DNA from 2 places in the Blautia sp. HCP3S3_C4 genome. Region 2 is predicted to be linked to the other one. Evidence: riboswitches for the same ligand, from Rfam matches in the RefSeq annotation. Region 2 holds a riboswitch; the other holds the start of a gene.
What was found. Region 2 has a riboswitch for S-adenosylmethionine ahead of ACTNC6_RS15095 (hypothetical protein). Riboswitches for the same ligand answer to the same signal wherever they lie in the genome.
Positions count from the first base shown of each region.

Region 1: another riboswitch for S-adenosylmethionine. It lies ahead of metK (methionine adenosyltransferase); the one in region 2 lies ahead of ACTNC6_RS15095 (hypothetical protein).

Region 1 covers NZ_JBQHWF010000013.1:12,913-19,081, reverse strand. Annotated here, with positions in the region: gene ACTNC6_RS11925 (putative manganese-dependent inorganic diphosphatase) at 1-794, shown strand, start outside; gene ACTNC6_RS11920 (flavin reductase family protein) at 811-1,344, shown strand; gene ACTNC6_RS11915 (shikimate kinase) at 1,390-1,893, shown strand; gene ACTNC6_RS11910 (UDP-N-acetylglucosamine 1-carboxyvinyltransferase) at 2,032-3,324, shown strand; SAM riboswitch class I at 3,420-3,523, shown strand; gene metK (methionine adenosyltransferase) at 3,624-4,805, shown strand; gene ACTNC6_RS11900 (sensor histidine kinase) at 5,009-6,160, shown strand; gene ACTNC6_RS11895 (response regulator transcription factor) at 6,157-6,169, shown strand, end outside.
Region 2 covers NZ_JBQHWF010000021.1:13,027-19,195, forward strand. Annotated here, with positions in the region: gene ACTNC6_RS15080 (relaxase/mobilization nuclease domain-containing protein) at 1-287, shown strand, start outside; gene ACTNC6_RS15085 (MerR family transcriptional regulator) at 365-958, opposite strand; partial or broken gene ACTNC6_RS15090 (MerR family DNA-binding transcriptional regulator) at 959-1,098, opposite strand; gene ACTNC6_RS15095 (hypothetical protein) at 1,161-1,478, opposite strand; SAM riboswitch class I at 1,578-1,662, opposite strand; gene ACTNC6_RS15100 (flavodoxin) at 1,717-2,400, opposite strand; gene ACTNC6_RS15105 (flavodoxin) at 2,416-2,886, opposite strand; gene ACTNC6_RS15110 (antibiotic biosynthesis monooxygenase family protein) at 2,896-3,225, opposite strand; gene ACTNC6_RS15115 (carboxymuconolactone decarboxylase family protein) at 3,244-4,011, opposite strand; gene ACTNC6_RS15120 (flavodoxin family protein) at 4,209-4,751, opposite strand; gene ACTNC6_RS15125 (alpha/beta hydrolase) at 4,753-5,751, opposite strand; gene ACTNC6_RS15130 (MerR family transcriptional regulator) at 5,873-6,169, shown strand, end outside.

The DNA.
Region 1 (6,169 bases), on a different contig from region 2:
GTATCGGAACAATTTCCCGAAGAAATTTTCTGGATATGCATAAAAAGAAAGTAGCACTTGTAGACCACAATGAAAAAGATCAGGCAGTTGATAATATCGACAAAGCAGAGATTGTAGAAATTATAGATCATCATAAACTTGGTTCATTGGAGACCATAAGTCCGATTTCCTTCAGAAATCAACCGGTTGGATGTACAGCTACAATTTTGTACGAGATGTATGGAGAGCAAAAACTGGAAATTTCGCCAAATATTGCCGGACTTCTCTGTGCTGCAATTATTTCAGATACATTGATGTTCCGTTCTCCTACCTGCACGTTATCAGATAAAATGGCAGCAGGAGCATTGGCACTTATTGCAGGAATTAATATTGAGCAGTTTGCCAGGGAAATGTTCAAGGCAGGAAGTAATCTGAAGGATAAATCACCGGAAGAGATTTTCTATCAGGATTACAAAAAATTTATTGCTGAAGATGAGATCAGCTTTGGTGTTGGTCAGATCAGTTCCATGGACAGCGATGAACTGACAGAAATCAAAGAACGTCTGATTCCGTTTATGGTAAGTGAATGTGGACGTCACGGCGTATCCCGTGTATTCTTTATGCTGACGAACATCATTGAGGAGTCTACAGAGCTTCTCTATTATGGTGAGGGAAGTGAAGAAATGGCCAGCACAGCATTTCATATGGAACCAACGGATGGTGTATTTGATCTGAAGGGTGTAGTTTCTCGTAAGAAACAGCTGATTCCGGCACTTATGGAAGCTGCACAGGCAGGACAGAATGATTATAATTAAGGACAGGAAGAAATAAATGGCAAAAGAAACCTGGAAAGCCGGAAATATGCTTTATCCGCTGCCGGCAGTGATGGTCAGTGTTACAGATGGAGAGGGAAATGATAATATACTGACAGTTGCATGGGCTGGAACCGTATGTACAAATCCGCCAATGGTGTCTATTTCAGTGCGTCCTTCCCGGTATTCCTATGAAATGATAAAGAAAACAGGAGAATTTGTAATCAACCTGACTACAGAGAAACTGGCATATGCAACAGATTATTGTGGAGTGCGCTCCGGCCGTGATGTTGATAAATTTAAAGAAATGAAGCTTACCCGGGAGAAGGCTGATTTTGTGAAAGCGCCTATGATCCTGGAATCACCGGTCAGTATTGAATGCAGGGTAAAACAGGTGCTGGAATTAGGTTCCCATCATATGTTTCTGGCAGATGTACTGGCTGTCCATGCGGATCCTGCATATATGGATGAAAAAAAGAAATTTCATTTGAATGATGCCAAAATGCTGGTATATTCCCATGGAGAATATCTTGGAACAGGGAAAAAACGTTAGTATTTACACCTGATGATCATATATGCTAAAATGAAGGGAATAACAATGAATAATGTGACGTTAATAGGAATGCCTGGTTCAGGAAAAAGCACCATAGGAGTAATTTTAGCAAAAGCACTTGGATATCAGTTTCTGGATACTGATCTTGTGATTCAGAAGCAGGAGAAAAGAAAGCTTTCACAGATTATTGCTCAGGAAGGACCGGAGAGATTCAAGGAAATAGAAAATAAGGTTAATGCTTCTGTAGATGTGACAGAAACAGTGATTGCTCCTGGAGGCAGTGTTATTTATTGCGAAGAAGCAATGAAACATTTAAGATCTATAGGAAAAGTAGTTTATCTGAAAATATCATTGGAATCACTTTCAAAACGTCTTGGCAATTTGAGGGGACGGGGTGTTTTATTGAAAGAGGGACAGACTTTAAAAGATCTGTATGAAGAGCGAGTTCCCTTATATGAAAAATACGCTGATATTGTTGTAGATGAAGAAGGGAAAGATTTGGAAGAGAGTCTTGCTGCAGTTTTGGAAATAATAAATACCGGGGCATAGTAACCAGTGAGATAATATTTTTGTTTACAAATGATAAATATATGCTATAATATACAATTGACTTAAAAACAGACGATCATTTGAGAATAATTTATTCGTCTCCGCACAGGGAGTGAAAATAATTACAGAGGTGTATTTATGGAACAATATGTAATAAAAGGTGGAAATCCTTTAGTAGGTGAAGTGGAAATCGCAGGTGCAAAGAATGCAGCACTGGCAATTCTTGCAGCAGCAATTATGACTGATGAGACTATTTTAATTGAGAATCTGCCTGATGTAAGAGACATTAATGTTTTACTTGAAGCAATCGCCGGCATTGGAGCACAGGTAGACCGTATTAATAAGTCAACAGTTAAGATCAATGGCTCTACCATTGGTGATGTAAGCGTAGATTATGAGTATATTAAGAAAATCAGAGCTTCTTACTATCTGCTTGGAGCTCTTCTTGGTAAATATAAGCATGCAGAAGTACCTCTTCCGGGAGGCTGCAATATTGGAAGCCGTCCCATTGACCAGCATCTGAAGGGATTCAGAGCGCTGGGGGCAGATGTGGATATTTTACATGGAGCTATTGTAGCAAAGGCTAAGAATCTTCATGGAAGCCATATTTTCCTTGATGTTGTATCTGTGGGAGCAACAATCAATATTATGATGGCTGCTTCTCTTGCACCTGGACGTACAATTATTGAGAATGCAGCAAGAGAACCGCATGTAGTAGATGTAGCCAATTTCCTGAATAGTATGGGTGCCAACATTAAGGGTGCAGGAACAGATGTGATCCGTATCAAAGGTGTAGAGAAGCTTCATCGAACAGAATATTCTATTATTCCTGATCAGATTGAGGCTGGTACCTTTATGTTTGCTGCAGCAGCAACAGGTGGAGATGTTACAGTAAAGAATGTAATCCCCAAACATCTGGAAGCAACTACGGCCAAGCTTGAGGAAATTGGATGTGAGGTTGAGGAATTTGATGATGCGGTACGTGTACGTGCTACAGGCAGACTTCATCGTACTCATGTAAAAACTCTTCCCTATCCGGGATATCCTACAGATATGCAGCCGCAGATTGCTGTTACCCTGGCTCTTGCAGAAGGAACCAGTATTGTAACAGAGAGTATTTTTGAAAACAGATTCAAATATGCAGATGAGCTGTCACGTATGGGAGCCAACATTAAAGTAGAGGGCAACTCTGCAATTATTGATGGTGTAAATAAGCTTACAGGTGCCAGAGTCAGTGCTCCTGATCTGCGGGCAGGTGCTGCTCTTGTAATTGCAGGTCTGGCAGCTGATGGTATTACGGTAGTAGATGATATTGTATACATCCAGAGAGGATATGAGAATTTCGAAGAGAAGCTTAGAGCTTTGGGAGCTGAGATTGAAAGAGTTTCCAGCGAAAAGGAAATTCAGAAGTTCCGTCTGAGAGTTGGATGATTATAAAATTTCTATAAAAATAGAATTTATGCTTGACATTACAAAGGGTTGAGTATATTGTAAGTTGTGCAGAAAAGTTAATAATTAGTAATAGCCTTTTATTCAGAGTGGTGGAGATACAAAGGATCTGAGAAGCCACGGCAACCCCTTTTTATGCGGAGGAAGGTGCCAACCTGAGCGAGTGATCGAACAATAAGAGGATTGTTGAAGCATTCATTCAGACAGTCCGATTACTTCGGGCTGTTTCTTTTTATTATCTGTATAAAAATATACTATGAAATGAAAAAAAGGAGAACAAAATGGAGAAAATTTTATTTACTTCTGAATCTGTAACTGAAGGCCATCCGGACAAAATGTGCGATGCTATTTCTGATGCGATTCTTGATGCAATTATGGAAAAAGACCCAATGGGCCGTGTTGCATGTGAAACAGCTGTAACTACAGGTCTTGTAATGGTAATGGGTGAGATTACAACAAACGCTTATGTGGATATTCAGAAGATTGTAAGAGATACAGTACGTGAAATCGGATATACACGTGGTAAATATGGTTTTGATGCAGATACCTGTGCGGTAATCACTGCAATTGATGAACAGTCTGCAGACATTGCTCTCGGAGTAGATAAAGCTCTGGAAGCTAAAATGGGAGAAGACGAGATTGATGCTATCGGTGCAGGAGACCAGGGAATCCAGTTTGGCTATGCTTCCAACGAAACAGAGGAATATATGCCATATGCTATTAATATGTCCCATAAGCTTGCTCGTCAGCTGACAAAAATCCGTAAAGATGGTACATTAAACTATTTAAGACCAGATGGAAAAACACAGGTTACTGTAGAATATGATGAAGCTGGAAAACCTGTACGTATTGATGCAGTTGTATGCTCTACTCAGCATGATCCTGATGTTGCACAGGAGCAGATTCATAAAGATATTAAAAAATATGTTTTTGATGAGGTTATTCCGGCAAATATGGTGGATGAGAATACAAAATATTTTATCAATCCTACAGGACGTTTCGTAATCGGCGGACCTCACGGTGACAGCGGACTTACAGGACGTAAGATCATTGTAGATACTTATGGCGGAGCCGGTCGTCACGGCGGCGGAGCTTTCTCCGGTAAGGACTGCACAAAGGTAGACCGTTCTGCAGCTTATGCAGCACGTTATGTTGCAAAAAATATTGTAGCAGCAGGCCTGGCTGATAAGTGTGAAATTCAGCTTTCTTATGCGATTGGTGTTGCACGTCCTACATCTATCCATGTGGAAACATTTGGTACAGGTAAGCTTTCAGATACCAAATTGGTTGAGATTATCCGTGAGAATTTTGATCTCCGTCCGGCAGGAATTATTAAAATGCTTGATCTGAGACGCCCAATCTACAAACAGACAGCTGCTTACGGACATTTCGGACGTACAGATGTAGATCTTCCATGGGAACATCTGGATAAGGTAAATGATCTGAAAAAATATCTTGCATAATTGAGAAAAAGTTATCTTTAAACAAAAGCAAACAATCATCCTGCATATTTTTGTGTGGGATGTTTGTTTGTTTTTTTATTGTCCGGGTGCTTTGGCAGAATATACTTTCGACGTTGGCGTCAGCATTTTATAGAAAATTTAGATATTGAAAACAGACTTTATGGTATAATCTTGTTATGAAAAAAATTGGCTCAGAGAAAAGGATGGTTTCAATGAAATTAAAAACAAGGATCATAGTTGGATTTGCCATGATCATATTAGTGCCCCTTTTATTGTTTTCTGCATCATTATACGGATTAAGTCATACAAAACTGGCACAACATAATTCAGATTCTTCAGAAATTGTCTATGATATTTCCATGGGAGTGTCTGCCAACAGCAAGACGCAGGTAAAACTTATTGCCAGAGATCTTCTGTTTACAGCGACAGTAATTCTTGTATTTACAGCTTTGTCCATAGGCTTATGGATATACAGAAGTATAGCAACACCTTTAGTAAAATTAAAGAAAGCAACTCAAAATATAAAAGAAGGAAATCTTGATTTTGTATTGGACGTAGAGGGGAATGATGAATTTTCAGAACTATGTCAGGATTTTGAGGAAATGAGAAAGCGTCTGAGGGAATCTGCAGAGGAAAAAATAATATTGGATAAAGAAAATAAAGAACTGATCAGTAATATCTCACATGATCTGAAAACGCCTATTACAGCTGTAAAGGGATATGTGGAAGGAATCATGGATGGTGTGGCGGATACTCCGGAAAAGATGGATCGTTATGTAAAAACTATTTATAATAAAACCAATGAAATGGATCATCTGATCAATGAACTGACTTTTTATTCCAAGATTGATACAAATCGTATTCCATACACTTTTAGTAAGCTGAACGTAGAGGATTATTTTAGTGATTGTGCAGAAGAAGTAGGTCTGGAACTGGAAACCAGAGGAATTGAACTGGTTTATGCCAATTATGTGGAAAGTGGTGTGCAGGTGATCGCAGACGGAGAGCAGATCCGCCGTGTAATTCATAATCTTATCAGTAATGCTATTAAATATATGGACAAGCCCAAAGGAATTATTCAGATCCGTATCAAGGATGTAGGAGATTTTATCCAGGTAGAAATCGAAGATAATGGAAAAGGTATTGCTGCTAAGGATATTGTTTATATTTTTGATCGATTTTACAGAACCGATGTATCCAGAAATTCTTCCAAGGGTGGAAGTGGTATCGGACTTTCTATTGTAAAGAAGATTCTGGAGGATCATGGTGGTAAGGTATGGGCTACCAGCAGGCTGGGAATCGGCACAATTATGTATTTTGTTCTCAGAAAATATCAGGAGGTACCAATGAAATGAGCAGAATAT
Region 2 (6,169 bases):
TCTACCGCATACAACATCAGGCAGAATATCAGTTGCATGATGTCACTTTAAAAGAACTGGCTGAGTTTGGTATTCACAAACTTCCGTCTTCCGAAAAGCTGCAGCGACAACAGCTGGAACTGGAAGAAGAACTTGTCTCTGCCAAAAAAGAAAAGCAGGATCTCCTGAAACAACAGAAGACCCTGGGCATTATCGAAAGCAATTATGAAACGATGCTTCGAGGTGCAGGCATCGATGTTCCTGATCGACAGCCTGGAGGCTTAACCAGGGAAGAAGTAATCTCATAAAAGCAAAAAAAGGCACCTCATGGAATGACTGACAACACTTCACTCCACAAGGTGCCTAAACTCTGATTTTTCGATAATTATTTTGTCAGAATATACGCTTCTATCGCTTCGTTAGCAAAGACTGCAGTACCCTCACCTGCGTACTTATCTATATTGGATGTCATATCTCCACCGCCTGCATACATCTGTCCCAGACTTTCCAGAATCTCATCGGTACAGGTATAGTAATGCTCGGTGATATAGTTCTGCAGTTTCTCTACCAGGGCCTGTGCTTCTTCTGATTCCGGTTTCTTATTTCTGATCTTACCGAACCCCGCAAAGATTTCCATCATCTGAACACCAAGTACCTGTTCTTCTTCGCGGCTTCTTCCAGCAGACTTCTTCTCAAACTCTTTATAGGCATCGGTAGTTCCCCAGGATGCTTTTGCCTGGGCTGCATATTCATCAATCTTTCGTGTATCGAAAGCATCAAAACTCATTTTGCTCATTTTCTGAACTCCTATCATCTTTATTCCACGAGCCAGATCGATCAGGTTTTCCAGATGTTCTTTCCGAAGTTCCAAAAGTTTTATCTGTTGTTCCAGTGCTTTGCTTCGATCAAACTCCGGATTATCAAGAATCGTTGTAATCTCTTTTAATGGAAACTGAAGTTCTTTGAATAACAAGATCATCTGCAGTCGCTCCAGGGCCTTATCGTCATAAAGCCTGTAGCTGTAACTTCCGTGGCCGGCAGAAGACCAATCTTGTCGTAATGATGCAGGGATCGTATACTCACCCCTGATAATTTGCTTACTTCATTTACCGTCATCATCAATATCAAACCTTCTTTCCTGTCGTGGTAAGTTCATAATAAGGTATGACATTATGTCAGGGTCAAGCATTATTTTTATTAATCACGAAGTTTTCTTCCCCAAGCAGATATCTCTCATAATCCACACGGATCAGCTCCTGCTCACCGATACGCTTCGCTGATTGAAATGCCATATGGCCAGTCCATCCCACATGGCTGATCGTCCAATCACGATTGACCACATAGAGATTATTTCCCGGTCTGGCTGTTGGCTTTTCTCCATCTCCAAAAGTGAATCCCTCATTCTCTGCATCCTGCAAAAACCTTCTTGCAATCACTTCATCTCTCAGATACACATACACTTTCCCATTCAGTTTTGATAATTCAGTTACATTGCGCATGCTCTCATGCCTCCTCTTCGATCTATGATCCTATGAAGAGCGGCAAAAGGAAAAGGCCCCCATCTTTTCCGACAGGAGCCATAATTCTCAAATACATAACGCCCATCGGTCAAGCTTTAGCACCTTGCAAATGCAGGTTGCTGTGCGGTCATCGAGCTTGTCTCTCGCGCACTCTTTATAGGTCTTTATCATTATAGCTGAGAACGAATATCTTCTCAAGGTGCAGATGTGCCACCTGCTATTCAGCAAGACTGCTGATCCACTCAGTCACATCTTCTTCAGATGCATTGTTAAATCGTTTACCAGTTACAATATGTAAGTCTGGATACAGCGTCTGCAGATCAGAAATACTCTTTTCAATACCACTTCCACCTGAGGTACAGAAGGTATAGATTGTGGCATCTGTCAGGTCATAAGTATCCAGGAAGGTCTGGATGATACGAGGGTTTGTACCCCACCAGATCGGATGTCCGAGATAAATGGTATCGTATTCTTCCACCGCACTCAGATTATTTTCAATCGCAGGTCTTGCATCAGGATCATCTTGTTCCTTATTGGCCCTGCAGTTGTCATCATTATAATTCAGATCTTCGTCTGCATATTTTTCTGCAGGAATGATTTCGAATAAATCACCACCGGTTACATCGGCAATCGTCTCTGCGACAGCCATGGTGTTTCCGGTTCCGGAGAAGCAGACCACTGCAGTTTTAACCTCAAAAACTTCTTCCAGAACAACTTCATCCGATTCATTGGTTCCGTTTATCTCTTCGGTGCTCTCACTATCCTCTGTGGCTTCCGAAGTACTCTCTTTAATAGCCTCTGTAGATTCATTCTCTGAGCTTACAGCCGGAGCACTGTTTCCGCACGCAGTCATAGCAAAGAGAAGTACAAAGCAAAGGAGAACTGCCCATAACTTTTTCATCCGGAGTCGCCTCCCTTACAGCATCTTGATCAGGGCATCGATATCTTTATCTGTCGCACGATTCAGAAGCTTTCCTTCCATGATTTCTGCTCCAGTAGCGGAAGGTTTCAGTTCTTTTACCGTGTTTCCAAAACCGCTGCCGCCGGAGGTTGCGAAGAGAACAATCTTCTTTCCGGCAAAATCATAGCTTTCAAGGAAAGTATTAATGATGGTTGGAGCCACATACCACCAAATCGGGAAGCCAACCAGAATAGTATCGTACTGAGATAAATTCAAATCATCTTTCACAATTTCCGGTCTGAAGGACTTGTTTCCCATCTCTACGCTGCTTCTTGATTTCTTATCCATCCAGTTCAGATCAGCCTTGGTATATGGAACTGCAGGCTTGATCTCATAGATATCTGTCTTTGCTGCAGATGCCAGCTTTTCTGCTGCTTTCTTTGTTACACCACTTGCACTGAAATATGCTACTAATGTTTTTGCCATAATTGTCACCTATTCCTTTATGAATTTCTTGTCCGAATCCGGTATGCCATCTTCTGATACATAACGCTCAACCTTCATATGAAGATTATACTTTTCTCGTAATTTCATGATAGTATTCATCATTGGAGATGCATGATGCATATCAATCGCTTCCTGATTTTCCCAGCTATCGATCAACAATACCGTTTCTTCATCATCTAACGGCGAAAAGTATTCATAGCGGAGATTTCCAGTTTCTTTCCTGATAGCATCCACCGTTCCGCTTTCTGTCATTTCCCTTGCAAATTGTTTTGCTGCAGACCCAGTCCCTTTATAATAAATATTTACAGTTATAGCCATTGCAATTCACCTTTATCATTAATCGAGCTTGCCATATTTCTCATCATCTACTGCTTCCAGCCACTCATTGGAGCCATCCTTGCCAGGCACTTCAATTGCCAGATGGCTGAACCAGGAATCCGGTGCAGCTCCATGCCAGTGCTTTACGCCTACCGGAATATTGATGCAGTCTCCCGGCTTCATTTCTACTGCATCCTTTCCCCATTCCTGATAGTAACCACGGCCTGCCACGCAGACAAGGATCTGTCCGCCGCCCTCTGTTGCATGATGAATGTGCCAGTTATTTCTGCACCCCGGCTCAAAAGTTACATTAAAGATTCCAACCTGATTTGTTGATATAGGTGCAAGAAAGCTTTTACCAGTAAAATATTGTGCAAATCCATCATTTGGTGCTCCGATCGGGAATACCATTTCCTTTGCATGGGCTCTCATAGCTTCGTCTTCGTAAGGAAGATCACCTTCGCCTGTTTCCCATACTTCTTTAGCCAGGTTGAATACGGCCCAGCCCTTTGGCCATCCTGTATAGAATGCCACATGTGTGATCACTGCTGCGATTTCCTTCTGAGTCACACCATGGGCTTTCGCATTCTGCAGATGATACTTCAGAGAAGAATCCGTAATGCCTGAGGACATCAATGCAACTACAGTGATAATGCTTCTTGTCTTTACATCGATATCCTGATTATTCCAGTTCTCTCCAAAGAGAACATCGTCATTATAATGAGCAAACTCCGGTGCGAATTCACCAAGAGCAGCTCTGCCTGCTGTCTGTACTATCTTCTTCATAATTTCCATTCCCTACTTTCTGATTGTTAAGGTGATATATCCATTTGAGAGAAGCGCCTCAAGCGTGTGCTGAGACAGATCCCTCCCAACAGCTACAACGGTTTCCGCTTGAGTCTCTTCCTGTTGACTCTGTTCGTAACCTGATAAAGAACTGATCACGAAAACACTGAGCAGGATTACCCAAATTTTTCTCATTTTTACAGAGCCTTTCCGAGCTCATAGGCCCTCTTCATGGTCTCTTCATGATTCGGAGCGTCATTCGCATCACCGATGCCGCCACCCGTTACGAGACCCTTGAGCTTGGCCTTTTCAAAGCAGTCCACCCAGCCTTGAAGACCGTTGTAGGCTTTTTCAAATGCGCTTTCCTCTTCCTCTGCGGCAGTTGCGATCATATAGATATCGCGGTAAGCATAATCCATCGGATACATCGGGTTCATTCTGTCCAGAAGCGTCTTCATCTGTCCGCTCATCTCGTAATAGTAGATTGGAGTTGCATAGACGATAACCTCGGCAGCCAGCACCTTTTCCATAATCTCTGCCACATCATCTGTAAGTACGCAGCTGCCTTTTGTCTGACAGGTCAAACATCCGATACAAAACTTAATGTCCTTTCCCTTCAGGGAAATGTATTCTACCTCATGTCCGGCCTCTTTTGCTCCCTTTTCACATTCCTTTGCAAGAATGTCGGAATTACTGCCGCCACGAAGGCTTGTCGAAATAATAAGTACTTTCTTTGCCATCTTAACCTACCCCGTTTTCCTTTAAGAACTGCTGCATCTTGTCAAATGGAATGACTTTCAGATTGTCATACAGATCTGTATGCACTGCACCCGGGATGGTAAGAAGTTCTTTGTTCTCTGTATATTTGCTGTCCTTGATCATAGCTTCATAAGCATCCTTGCCAAAGTAATAGCTGTGCGCCTTATCACCGTGCATAATCAATACGGCACTTCTGATCTCATTGCTGTATGTAAGAATAGGCTGATTCATAAAGGACTGGCAGCCAAGACTATTCCAGCCTTCGTTAGAGTTAAGGCTTCTCGCATGGTAGCATCTGCCCTTGTAGTATTCGCTGTAATCCTTTACGAAGAATGGAGCATCTTCCGGTACCGGAAGTGGAAGACATCCGCCGGCTCTTGAGTATTCACCCTTTTTGTATTCCTCTGTTCTGAGGGCATTCATAGCCTGCTTCTTTGCAAATCGTACCTCCTCGCTGGCTTCTGAATCGAAATATCCGTTGGCATTGACTCTTGTCATGTCGTACATGGTAGAAACAACAGTAGCTTTGATTCTGGTATCAAGAGCTGCTGTATTGAGGGCCATGCCGCCCCATCCACAGATACCGATGATACCTATCTTGTCTGCGTCAACATTATCCTGAACGGATAAGAAGTCTACTGCAGCCATGAAATCCTCTGTATTGATATCCGGAGATGCCATATATCTTGGCTGGCCGCCGCTCTCACCTGTAAAGGAAGGATCAAATGCTATTGTCAGGTATCCTCTCTCAGCCATAGTCTGGGCATAGAGTCCCGAACACTGCTCCTTTACGGCACCAAAAGGTCCGGAAACTGCGATTGCAGGAAGCTCGCCTTCTGCATTCTTTGGTGTATACATATCAGCTGCCAGGGTAATTCCGTAACGGTTAATGAATGTCACCTTCTTGTGATCTACCTTGTCGCTTTTTGGAAATGTCTTATCCCATTCAGCAACCAACTTAAGTTCTTCTGTCTTCATCATTATTTTTATCCTCCTTGCGGTCATTTTTCTTGAATATTACTGGAATATATCTTATAATGATCTTATCATACAACCTAAACCTAACTTTAGGTCAAGAACTTTTTTTGAAGGAAGGTGCATCATGTACACGATTGGTCAGGTTTCGGAGATGTACAATCTCCCTATTTCGACTTTAAGATATTATGACAAGGAAGGATTCTTCCCGAATCTGATGAGAAAGGGCAATATCCGTTACTTCAGCGACGATGAACTGGAGGCTATCCGCGTGATTGAGTGCCTCAAACGCTCCGGTCTTGAGATCAAGGATATCAAGCAGTTCTTCCAGTGGGTTATGGAAGGCCCTTCCAGCTATGGGAAGAGAAAAGAGATGTTCGAGACCAGAAAAGCTGCCGTGGAAGACGAGATCAAAGCCCTGGAG